DNA from 3 places in the Yersinia fenwicki genome. Region 3 is predicted to be linked to each of the others. Evidence: predicted binding sites of a transcription regulator. Region 3 holds the regulator's gene; each other region holds the start of a gene.

Region 1 (3,257 bases), 1.5 Mb from region 3:
CATTGCATCCGATTGCCGGTCAGGGGTTTAATCTCGGTCTGCGTGATGTGATGTCATTGGCAGAAACTATCGCGCGGGCGGGGGATGATCCCGGTGATTATAAGGTACTCAGTCAATATCAACAGCGGCGGGAACCGGATCAACGGGCAACCATTGGCATCACTGATGGGTTAATTCACCTGTTTGCCAACCGCTATGGGCCGTTGGTGGTTGGCCGCAATCTTGCTTTGATGTCGATGGAGCAAATACCTGCAATCCGTGATACTTTCGCGCGGCGCACACTGGGATGGGTCGGTCGCTAGTTTTACCCATCATATTTCACGTTGCTTCCTGCATCGAGAAATCTATCGGGTAAATAAAGTTCATATTTTCATGGGATATATCTCGGTATGCAATCATATGACGTGGTAATCGCTGGTGGCGGAATGGTCGGCCTGGCACTGGCTTGTGGGTTGCAAGGCAGCGGTCTACGCATTGCCATTCTGGAACACCAGCCAGAACAAGAGCCGCTATCTGCGCCAGTGACCGGTGAGTTAGCGCTTCGTGTCTCGGCGATCAATGCAGCCAGTGAGCGCTTACTGCAAAAAACTGGTGTGTGGGATAACATCTTGGCTCTACGCGCCAGCCCTTATAGTGGCATGGAAGTGTGGGACCAAGACAGTTTTGGCAAAATTGCTTTCCACGCCGATGAGTATGGTTTTAGCCATCTTGGACATATTATTGAAAATCAGGTCATTCAGCAGGCACTCTGGCAACGAGCAAGCCAATTGGCTGATGTCACCTTGCTGGCCCCCGCCAGTATCAAACAGGTGGCTTGGGGCGAAAGTGAAGCATTTATTACTCTGACAGATGACCGGATGCTGAGCACCAAACTGGTGGTTGGGGCTGATGGGGCCAACTCTTGGTTGCGCCAACATGCTGATATCCCACTGACATTTTGGGATTACGCCCATCACGCGCTGGTGGCCACTATTCGCACTGAAGAAACCCATCAGGCCACGGCCAGGCAGGTGTTTCATGGCGACGGTATTTTAGCATTCCTGCCATTTAGCGACCCACATCTTAGCTCGATTGTTTGGTCAGTCTCACCTGAGCGCGCCGCCGAGTTAACCGCGCTGTCCGCTGAGCAGTTTAACCGTGAGTTTGGAATGGCGTTTGATATGCGGCTGGGGCAATGCCAGCTTGAAAGCGAGCGCCAAACCTTCCCATTGATCGGGCGATATGCGCGTAGTTTTGCCGCTCATCGGTTGGTTCTGGTCGGTGATGCTGCCCATACTGTGCATCCATTGGCCGGGCAGGGGGTGAATTTAGGTTTTATGGATGCTGCTGAATTGGTTTCAGAACTCCGGCGCTTGCAGCGTCAGGGCAAAGATATTGGCCAACACCTTTATTTACGCCGCTATGAACGTCGCCGTAAACACAGTGCTGCGGTGATGCTTGCCAGTATGCAGGGATTTCGTGATTTATTTGCCGGAAATAATCCCGCTAAAAAACTGCTGCGTGATATTGGGCTAACATTGGCTGATAACTTACCGGGTATCAAACCACAGTTAGTGCGTCAGGCGATGGGGTTAAATGATTTGCCTGATTGGCTTGATGAATAATCCAGGATATAAAAGCCGCCTCAGTTGAAATAATCTAATTTCAGCCCACTTTTCGCATTAGTTTTTTTTATATACAACCAAAACCTGACAAGTTGATTCTGACAGGGTTTTGGTTGTTTCGTTATATAACATCGCTATTTTTACGGTTTAATTGTTAATTATGTGCCTCTGGGCGCATTTTTACAGTGGAAAACTCTGCACAATACCCCTGCCTTTTGTCGCCTTAGTGGGTGCTATTGCCTCTTTTACCTTATGGTTACCTAATAGATTCGGTGATAACGTTGAGCAAAAGGTATCGTTTGCGTAAACCCGTCATACTTCACGTTGCATGTGTGTTGGCTGCCTTCGTTCCCCCCAGTCACTTACTTATGTAAGCTCCTGGGGATTCACTTAGTTACCGCCTTCCTGCAACCCGAATTATCTAGGGTATATGCCTGTTTATGGTAAGTCAGAGTACTAGACATCCATGGCATGAAACTGTTTGAGGGAGAGTAGATGGCTAAGCAGACCCCGCTGTATGACCAACACGTAGCGTGCGGTGCGCGCATGGTAGATTTTCATGGCTGGATGATGCCATTGCATTATGGTTCCCAAATCGACGAGCACCATATCGTGCGCCAGGATGCCGGTATGTTTGATGTCTCGCACATGACTATTGTCGACTTGCACGGTGCCCGTACCCGTGAATTCCTGCGTTATCTATTAGCTAATGATGTTGCCAAGCTGACCCAACCGGGCAAAGCCCTTTACACCGCAATGCTGAATGCCTCCGGCGGTGTTATCGATGATTTGATTGTCTATTTCCTACGCGAAGACTATTTCCGTTTAGTGGTTAACTCTGCTACCCGCGAAAAAGATCTGAACTGGTTCATTCAGCATGCTAAGCCGTATCAGGTTGATGTCACTGTACGTGATGATTTGGCACTGGTAGCAGTGCAAGGCCCAACAGCACAACAGAAAGTCGCGACCTTACTCACTCCTGAGCAGCAACAAGCGATCGCAGGAATGAAACCGTTCTTTGGTATTCAGGTTGATGACTTGTTTATCGCCACCACCGGTTATACCGGCGAAGCAGGTTACGAAATTGCATTACCTAAAGAGCGGGTTGTCGAATTTTGGCAACAATTATTGGCTGCCGGTGTGAAACCTGCTGGCCTTGGTGCTCGTGACACTTTGCGCCTGGAAGCCGGTATGAATCTCTACGGTCAGGAAATGGACGAAGGCGTTTCGCCACTTGCCGCCAATATGGGCTGGACAGTTGCCTGGTTGCCAGAAGACCGCCAGTTTATCGGCCGCGAAGCACTTGAGCAGCAACGTGCTAACGGAACTGAGCAATTGGTAGGTTTGATCATGACCGAAAAAGGTGTATTACGTAATGAGTTACCGGTGCATTTTTCTGATGATTCGGGCAATCAGCATGTTGGCGTGATAACCAGCGGTTCATTCTCTCCTACACTGGGCTTTAGTATTGCGCTGGCCCGTGTCCCTGCGGGGATAGGCGAAAATGCAGTAGTGCAAATCCGCAACCGTGAAATGCCAGTGCGGGTCACAAAACCGGGTTTTGTGCGGGCGGGTAAACCGGTCGCGCTGTAATTATTTAGAGTATTCCGAATTCTACGAGCCACACCTTTTTGGCTCTACCCTTTTTAAGGA
Region 2 (3,257 bases), 1.2 Mb from region 3:
AACGGCACGTTTCCCCTCCATTATTGGCAATCTAAAAGAGTTGGCAATAATGGAGTCAGGAATCTGAAAGAAGTGCTAATTATTGATTGACCAGCCGGGACCAACAACCGGATAAGCTTTGCCGAGCTCAGCTTCAATCGCGGCGTGCTGCGCTGCTTTCTTCTCTTTTTCCTGCAAATATCCCACTAAACTAACCTGATAACGACGGATGTTTTCGACGTAGTTATAGGCTTCATGACCGCGAGCATAGCCATAAGTGGTGCTAGGGTAGTAGCGCTTTTGGCTCAACATTGGTAGCCGCATTTTTACGTCAACCCAACTGTCTGGATTGCCATTCTGGTTTTTAGTCAGCTTGCGAGCATCGAGCATATGACCGTAACCCAGATTATATGCCGCCAGTGCGAACCAGATTCGTTCATCTTCGGGAATGGTATCGGGTACCTTTTGCATCAACCGCTGTAAGTAAACCGAGCCGCCTCTAATGCTTTCCTCTGGATCAACCCGGTCTTTGACGCCCAAACCACTAGCGGTTGCTCGCGTGAGCATCATCAAGCCGCGCACACCAGTTGGGGAGGTCGCTTGTGGATTCCAATGGGACTCTTGATAAGCAATGGCTGCCAGTAATTTCCAATCAATTTCGCCAGCATGTTTTTCAAATAGTGGTCGGAAAAAGGGCAGAACATTGTCGATGGCGGACAGGAATGTTTTCGTGTCGACATAATCAAAACTGCCAACATGACCCAGATATTTTTCTTCCAGGCGCGCCAAGCTGCCGTCTTCTACCATCTCACTGTAGAAATCAAGCATCGCCGCATACAGGCTGTCATCATGGCTCTGTTGGAAATACCAAGTCACCGGCTCTTCATCCGTGACATCAAAAGCGACTGCCAATTGTGGATGGATACGTTGCAGCAGAGCAATGGTGACAGAATCGCCCAGGGTATAATCGAGCTTGCCCTCAGCGACCTGCTCCAGTAACTCTTTTCCTGAGCGATCGACAGATGACCCCCAGTTCAGGTCAGGATATTTGGTCTGTTTAAGCTGTTTTAATGTGGTCATATGGGCTGAGCCGGACGCCACAATCAGCTGCCCTTTCAGATCGCTGAATGACTTTGGCCGTGGAGAACCCAGTCGGTAGACCAATTGTTGCGACACGGAATAATAGGCAGGGCCAGTGCGCGCCCGATTAAGACGTTCACTGTTATAAATCAGCCCGGCAGCAATCATGTCGGCATCATCACTATCTAAAGTATCAAACAGATCGTTGATATTATGACGAGGGGTTATCATCAGCTTAACCCCCAGATAGTCAGCAAAACGTTTTGCCAGCTCATAGTCGAGACCGGAAGGGCCATCCTTTCCGGTTGAGTAGATAAGCGGTGAACTAATGGTGCTAACTCGCAGTTCACCACGGGCTTTTATACGGTCAAGTTGCCCTTCTTGGCCATTACGCCAAGGAATATTGGGCCACAGTGCGAGGGCCAGAAGTAAGGCAACTACACCGATGACAAAGTAATTTAATTTTATGCGCGTCAAATAGTTATCTCTCGGCAGCGCTCTTTATAGATGTGTCGTGAAGCTGAAATCGACATGGTTAAATCCCCAGTGGAGTGGCATTTTGCGCAACAATTCGTCAGTGTGCAACTTTATTGAGAGCTTATTTATTTGGTGTTCATCTTTTAAAGATAACGACACTTTCTGACGCAATTATTAATAATAGCTACGCAAACGGTTTCGTCGGCGACGTAGATTCACTATAATAGCGCGCGTTTTCCCCTGTTTTGCGCCAATGAGTGCTGCGCCCAATGAAGTGCTGTTCCAGTCGCTTCGAAGAGAGAGAAACTTAGATTATGGAAATACTGCGTGGTTCGCCCGCTTTGTCGGCTTTTCGAATTACCAAACTGCTGTCCCGTTGCCAGGATGCTCATCTGCCAGTAGATGATATCTATGCAGAATATGTTCATTTTGCCGATGTTAGCGCCCCATTGAGTGCTGACGAACACGCCAGACTCCAGCGGCTGCTTAAGTATGGGCCATCTCTCCCCGAACATGTGCCAGAAGGGCGTTTACTCCTGGTTACCCCAAGGCCGGGCACTATCTCTCCGTGGTCTTCCAAAGCAACAGATATCGCCCACAATTGTGCATTGCCACAGGTGCTGCGCCTTGAGCGCGGTCTGGCTTTCTATATACAAGGCCCGAACCTGACTGAAACCCAATGGCAACAATTGTCGGCACTGCTGCATGACCGCATGATGGAAACGGTCTTTACTGATTTGCAGCAAGCCGAGCAACTGTTCTCTCACCACCAGCCAGTCCCAGTGCAACGAGTGGATATTCTGGCACAGGGCCGCAGTGCACTAGAGCAGGCCAATATTAAATTAGGTCTGGCACTGGCTCCGGATGAAATTGATTATCTGCTCGCCGCCTTTACTGGCCTTGGGCGCAACCCGACAGATATTGAGCTGTATATGTTTGCTCAGGCCAACTCTGAGCATTGCCGGCATAAGATTTTTAATGCGGACTGGAAAATTGATGGTGTTGACCAGCCTAAGTCGCTGTTTAAGATGATCAAAAACACCTTTGAACAGACACCAGATTATGTACTGTCTGCTTATAAAGACAATGCTGCAGTGATGGAAGGTTCTCAGGTTGGGCGCTTCTTTGCTGCGCCAGAAAAGGGTGTTTATGGCTACCATCAGGAAGAGGCGCACATCCTGATGAAAGTTGAAACTCACAACCACCCGACGGCTATATCGCCGTGGCCAGGCGCGGCTACCGGTTCAGGCGGGGAAATCCGTGATGAAGGTGCCACCGGGCGTGGTGCCAAGCCGAAAGCCGGTTTGGTGGGGTTCTCTGTATCTAACTTGCGTATCCCTGGTTTTGAACAGCCGTGGGAAGAGAATTTCGGGAAGCCAGATCGTATAGTGACGGCGCTGGACATCATGACCGAAGGGCCATTGGGTGGCGCAGCGTTTAACAATGAATTTGGCCGTCCGGCGCTGCTGGGTTATTTCCGTACCTATGAAGAGCGTGTGAACAGCCATAACGGTACTGAATTACGCGGCTACCATAAGCCAATCATGTTAGCGGGCGGGATGGGTAATATCCGCGCGGATCATGTGCAAAAAGGCGAAATTACCGTTGGTGCCAAGCTGGTGGTGCTCGGTGGTCCATCGATGAACATCGGTTTAGGCGGTGGGGCGGCTTCTTCCATGACATCCGGCCAATCTGATGCAGATCTGGATTTTGCTTCGGTA
Region 3 (3,257 bases):
GATGTAGAATTGACCGAAGCAGGTAAAGTTTTTATTAAAGAATCGCGTGATGTTATCAAAAAAATGAATGACACACGTCGTCAATGTCAACAAGTGGCGAATGGCTGGCGTGGGCAATTAAATATCGTGGTCGATAAGATCGTCAAACCTCAGCGGAGCCGCCGTTTAGTGTTGGATTTTTATCGTCATTTTCCCGATATTGAATTGCGGGTGCGCTATGAAGTCTTTAACGGTGTTTGGGATGCGCTAGTGGATGGGCAAGCGGATATGGCCATTGGTGCGACTCGTGCCATCCCTGTTGGCGGGCGGTTTGTCTTTCGCGACATGGGTTTTCTGACCTGGCATTGTGTCGTGAGTGTTAATCATCCTTTAGCGCAGCTAACCGGGCCACTCAATGACGATCAGTTGCGGCCTTATCCCTCTCTTTGTTTAGAGGATACTGCACGAAATTTGCCGAAACGAGATGCATGGACGTTGGATAACCAGCAGCGATTAGTGGCGCCGGATTGGGCACCGGGCATAGACTGTTTGTGTGAGGGGTTATGTATTGGAATGGTACCCGCTCATATGGTGTCGCCCCTGATTGCACAAGGGAAACTGGTGGCACTAACACTCGCGGAACCATTACCTGCTAGCCCATGTTGCTTGACGTGGGAGCAGAATAACCATTCCCCAGCTCTAGCCTGGATGCTGGAATATTTGGGTGACAGTGTCACGTTAAATGATGAGTGGTTAAGAGATGATAAGGGCACAGATGATGAGATTTGGCAGAATTAGCAGCCGGTAACAGTGCGCTACCGGCAGACTAAGTATTTAGCGGCGATAATCGCGGAATGGACCATCAGCAACAGAGCGGCGTTCGACCAGCTTAGGATGTACCTCAATCGTTTGAGGGTCTTCACGTTTGCTGATAATTCTGTCGAGTAACATAGCAAAAGCCGTTTCACCCAATCGCTCTTTCGGCTGATGAATGGTGGTCAACGCCGGTGAGAAATAGCGGGCATTACGCACATTGTCATACCCGATCACTGAAATATCTTGTGGCACACGCAAGCCTAATTCATCTGCGGCGCATATCGCACCCATTGCCATAATATCGCCACCACAGAACACAGCAGTCGGACGATGCTTTTGTGTCAGAATTTGATGCATGGCTTTATAGCCGGATTCTGGCTCAAAATCACCTTGAACTACCCATTCTTCTCGCAGGGTGATATTGGCCTCCTCTAATGCTTTTAGGAAGCCCTGATGGCGACCGCCACCGGTATTACGCGATAACTGGCCGGGGATAGCCCCGATATCGCGGTGACCACGCTCAATAAGATAACGGCCAGCTAAATAACCGCCTTCGAATGCGTTATCAATAATCGAGTCGGTAAAATCGCCACGGGCGGTTCCCCAATCCATCACTACCATCGGAATATTGCGATAATCCTCTAACATTCCCAGTAACTGTTCCGGATATTCAGAACACATCACCAATAAGCCATCAACACGCTTTTGTGCCAGCATCGCCAAATAGGCTTTTTGTTTATCCAGATTATTATGAGAGTTACACAAAATCAGCGTGTAACCTTTGCTATAACAGCTATTTTCAACCGCTTCGATCACTTCAGCGAAATAGGGGGCTTCACTGGATGTCGCCAATAAGCCAATTGATTTAGTATGATTAACTTTCAAACTGCGCGCCACAGCACTCGGCGAATAATGCAGTTCTTTAATAGCCGCCCACACGGCAGCCTTGGTGTTTTCGGCGACGAAACGAGTTTTGTTGATAACGTGCGAAACGGTGGTAGTAGACACACCCGCGTGTTTGGCCACATCTTTAATCGTTGCCATAAAAAGAATGACTCCTAAGCTCACCTGTTACAGCAGGTAAGTATTATGTTAATCGTTTGCCTGCATGACTCGAACACCGCTCAGACAGAAACAATATAGTAGGCTGGAGAGCTAAGTCAGATGGTCGTCTGAGTGTATTTATTAGACGTTATTAGTCGGCATACAGTTATGAACTGCGAATTTTGGCTGATCTGAAGGAAAAGTGGAAGAGGTAATCAATGTTATAAAGTGCGTAATGAGGACAAGATTTTTTTTCTTAACTGTGGGAAAATAATTTAACGCACTAACTATGTGCCTTTACCTTACTATACTTTAAATAATTCGAGTGAGTGAACCTAGCCGACGCACATGCGACTTGAAGTATAACGAGTATAAAAATTAACCGACTGAGGAGTTCTTATGGATACCAATTTGAAAATGTCGCTGATTACGACTGTTGGTGCGCTGGCGATGATTATTGCCTTTAGCTTCGTAGCGGTCATGAATTAATTAAGCCGCGTGCCGGTGTGAAGTGATAAGTAGGGCGGTTAACCCGCCCTTAATTATTTCTGCTGGTAATGTGATTACACGGCGTCTTTTGCTTCTCGTCTTTTCAGGCTAAGTTTTTCTCAACAAAAGACCAATTCACCAATGCCCAGAAATTCTCCAGATATTTTGGTCGCGCATTACGATAATCAATATAGTAAGCGTGCTCCCACACATCTACGGTTAACAATGGCTTATCAGTTGTCGTCAGCGGTGTTGCCGCATTTGATGTGCTGACAATAGCTAACGTGCCATCCGCTTTCTTGACCAGCCAAGTCCAGCCCGCACCAAAGTTTTTCACCGCTGCATCAGTAAATTGCTCTTTAAATTCAGCAAAAGATCCAAAAGATCGATTAATGGCATCGGCGACTTTTCCGGTGGGTTCGCCACCGCCATTAGGTGACAAACAGTGCCAGTAAAAGGTGTGGTTCCAGACTTGAGCTGCATTGTTAAAAATACCGCCACTGGAGGTTTTGACAATCTCTTCCAAGGATTTACCTGCAAACTCAGTATCCTTGATCAGGTTATTGAGATTTACTACATAGGTGTTGTGGTGCTTGCCGTAATGGTATTCAAGCGTTTCAGCAGAAATGTGGGGTTCCAGTGCATTTTGTGCATAAGGTAATGCCGGTAATTCAAAAGACATAGCTCTCTCCTTTCGGGGTTGCTCAGGGTGTTTGCTCTTCAAATCCGAACGTTAGCTCACTAAGATGTGGTGAGGAGCGGTTAAAATCATAATTGTTGTAGTTTTATTATGGGTATTAATCTTAACAACTTTTAACAGGAATGACAGGTATAACCACACCATTTGATGGGATATTGGCTGTTTGGAGTTTGGCTGCTCTATAAGCACCCGATAGGGCTACCGGGTGCGAGGTTTGGCTTAGCGGATA

What was found. Region 3 encodes PurR, which represses purine synthesis genes. Its sites were predicted from a motif close to CANGCAAACGTTTGCNTG; they were not measured.
Positions count from the first base shown of each region.
Region 1: a site for PurR is predicted at 2,075-2,092, ahead of gcvT (glycine cleavage system aminomethyltransferase GcvT). Genes of this name have one in related genera too.
Region 2: a site for PurR is predicted at 1,722-1,739, ahead of purL (phosphoribosylformylglycinamidine synthase). Genes of this name have one in related genera too.

Region 1 covers NZ_CP170755.1:868,820-872,076, forward strand. Annotated here, with positions in the region: gene ubiH (2-octaprenyl-6-methoxyphenyl hydroxylase) at 1-302, shown strand, start outside; gene ubiI (FAD-dependent 2-octaprenylphenol hydroxylase) at 390-1,604, shown strand; gene gcvT (glycine cleavage system aminomethyltransferase GcvT) at 2,100-3,197, shown strand.
Region 2 covers NZ_CP170755.1:1,153,596-1,156,852, forward strand. Annotated here, with positions in the region: gene mltF (membrane-bound lytic murein transglycosylase MltF) at 76-1,536, opposite strand; gene purL (phosphoribosylformylglycinamidine synthase) at 1,851-3,257, shown strand, end outside.
Region 3 covers NZ_CP170755.1:2,332,634-2,335,890, reverse strand. Annotated here, with positions in the region: gene punR (DNA-binding transcriptional activator PunR) at 1-777, shown strand, start outside; gene purR (HTH-type transcriptional repressor PurR) at 814-1,839, opposite strand; gene ACF3VQ_RS10765 (YnhF family membrane protein) at 2,239-2,328, shown strand; gene sodB (superoxide dismutase [Fe]) at 2,432-3,010, opposite strand; gene ACF3VQ_RS10755 (C40 family peptidase) at 3,248-3,257, opposite strand, start outside.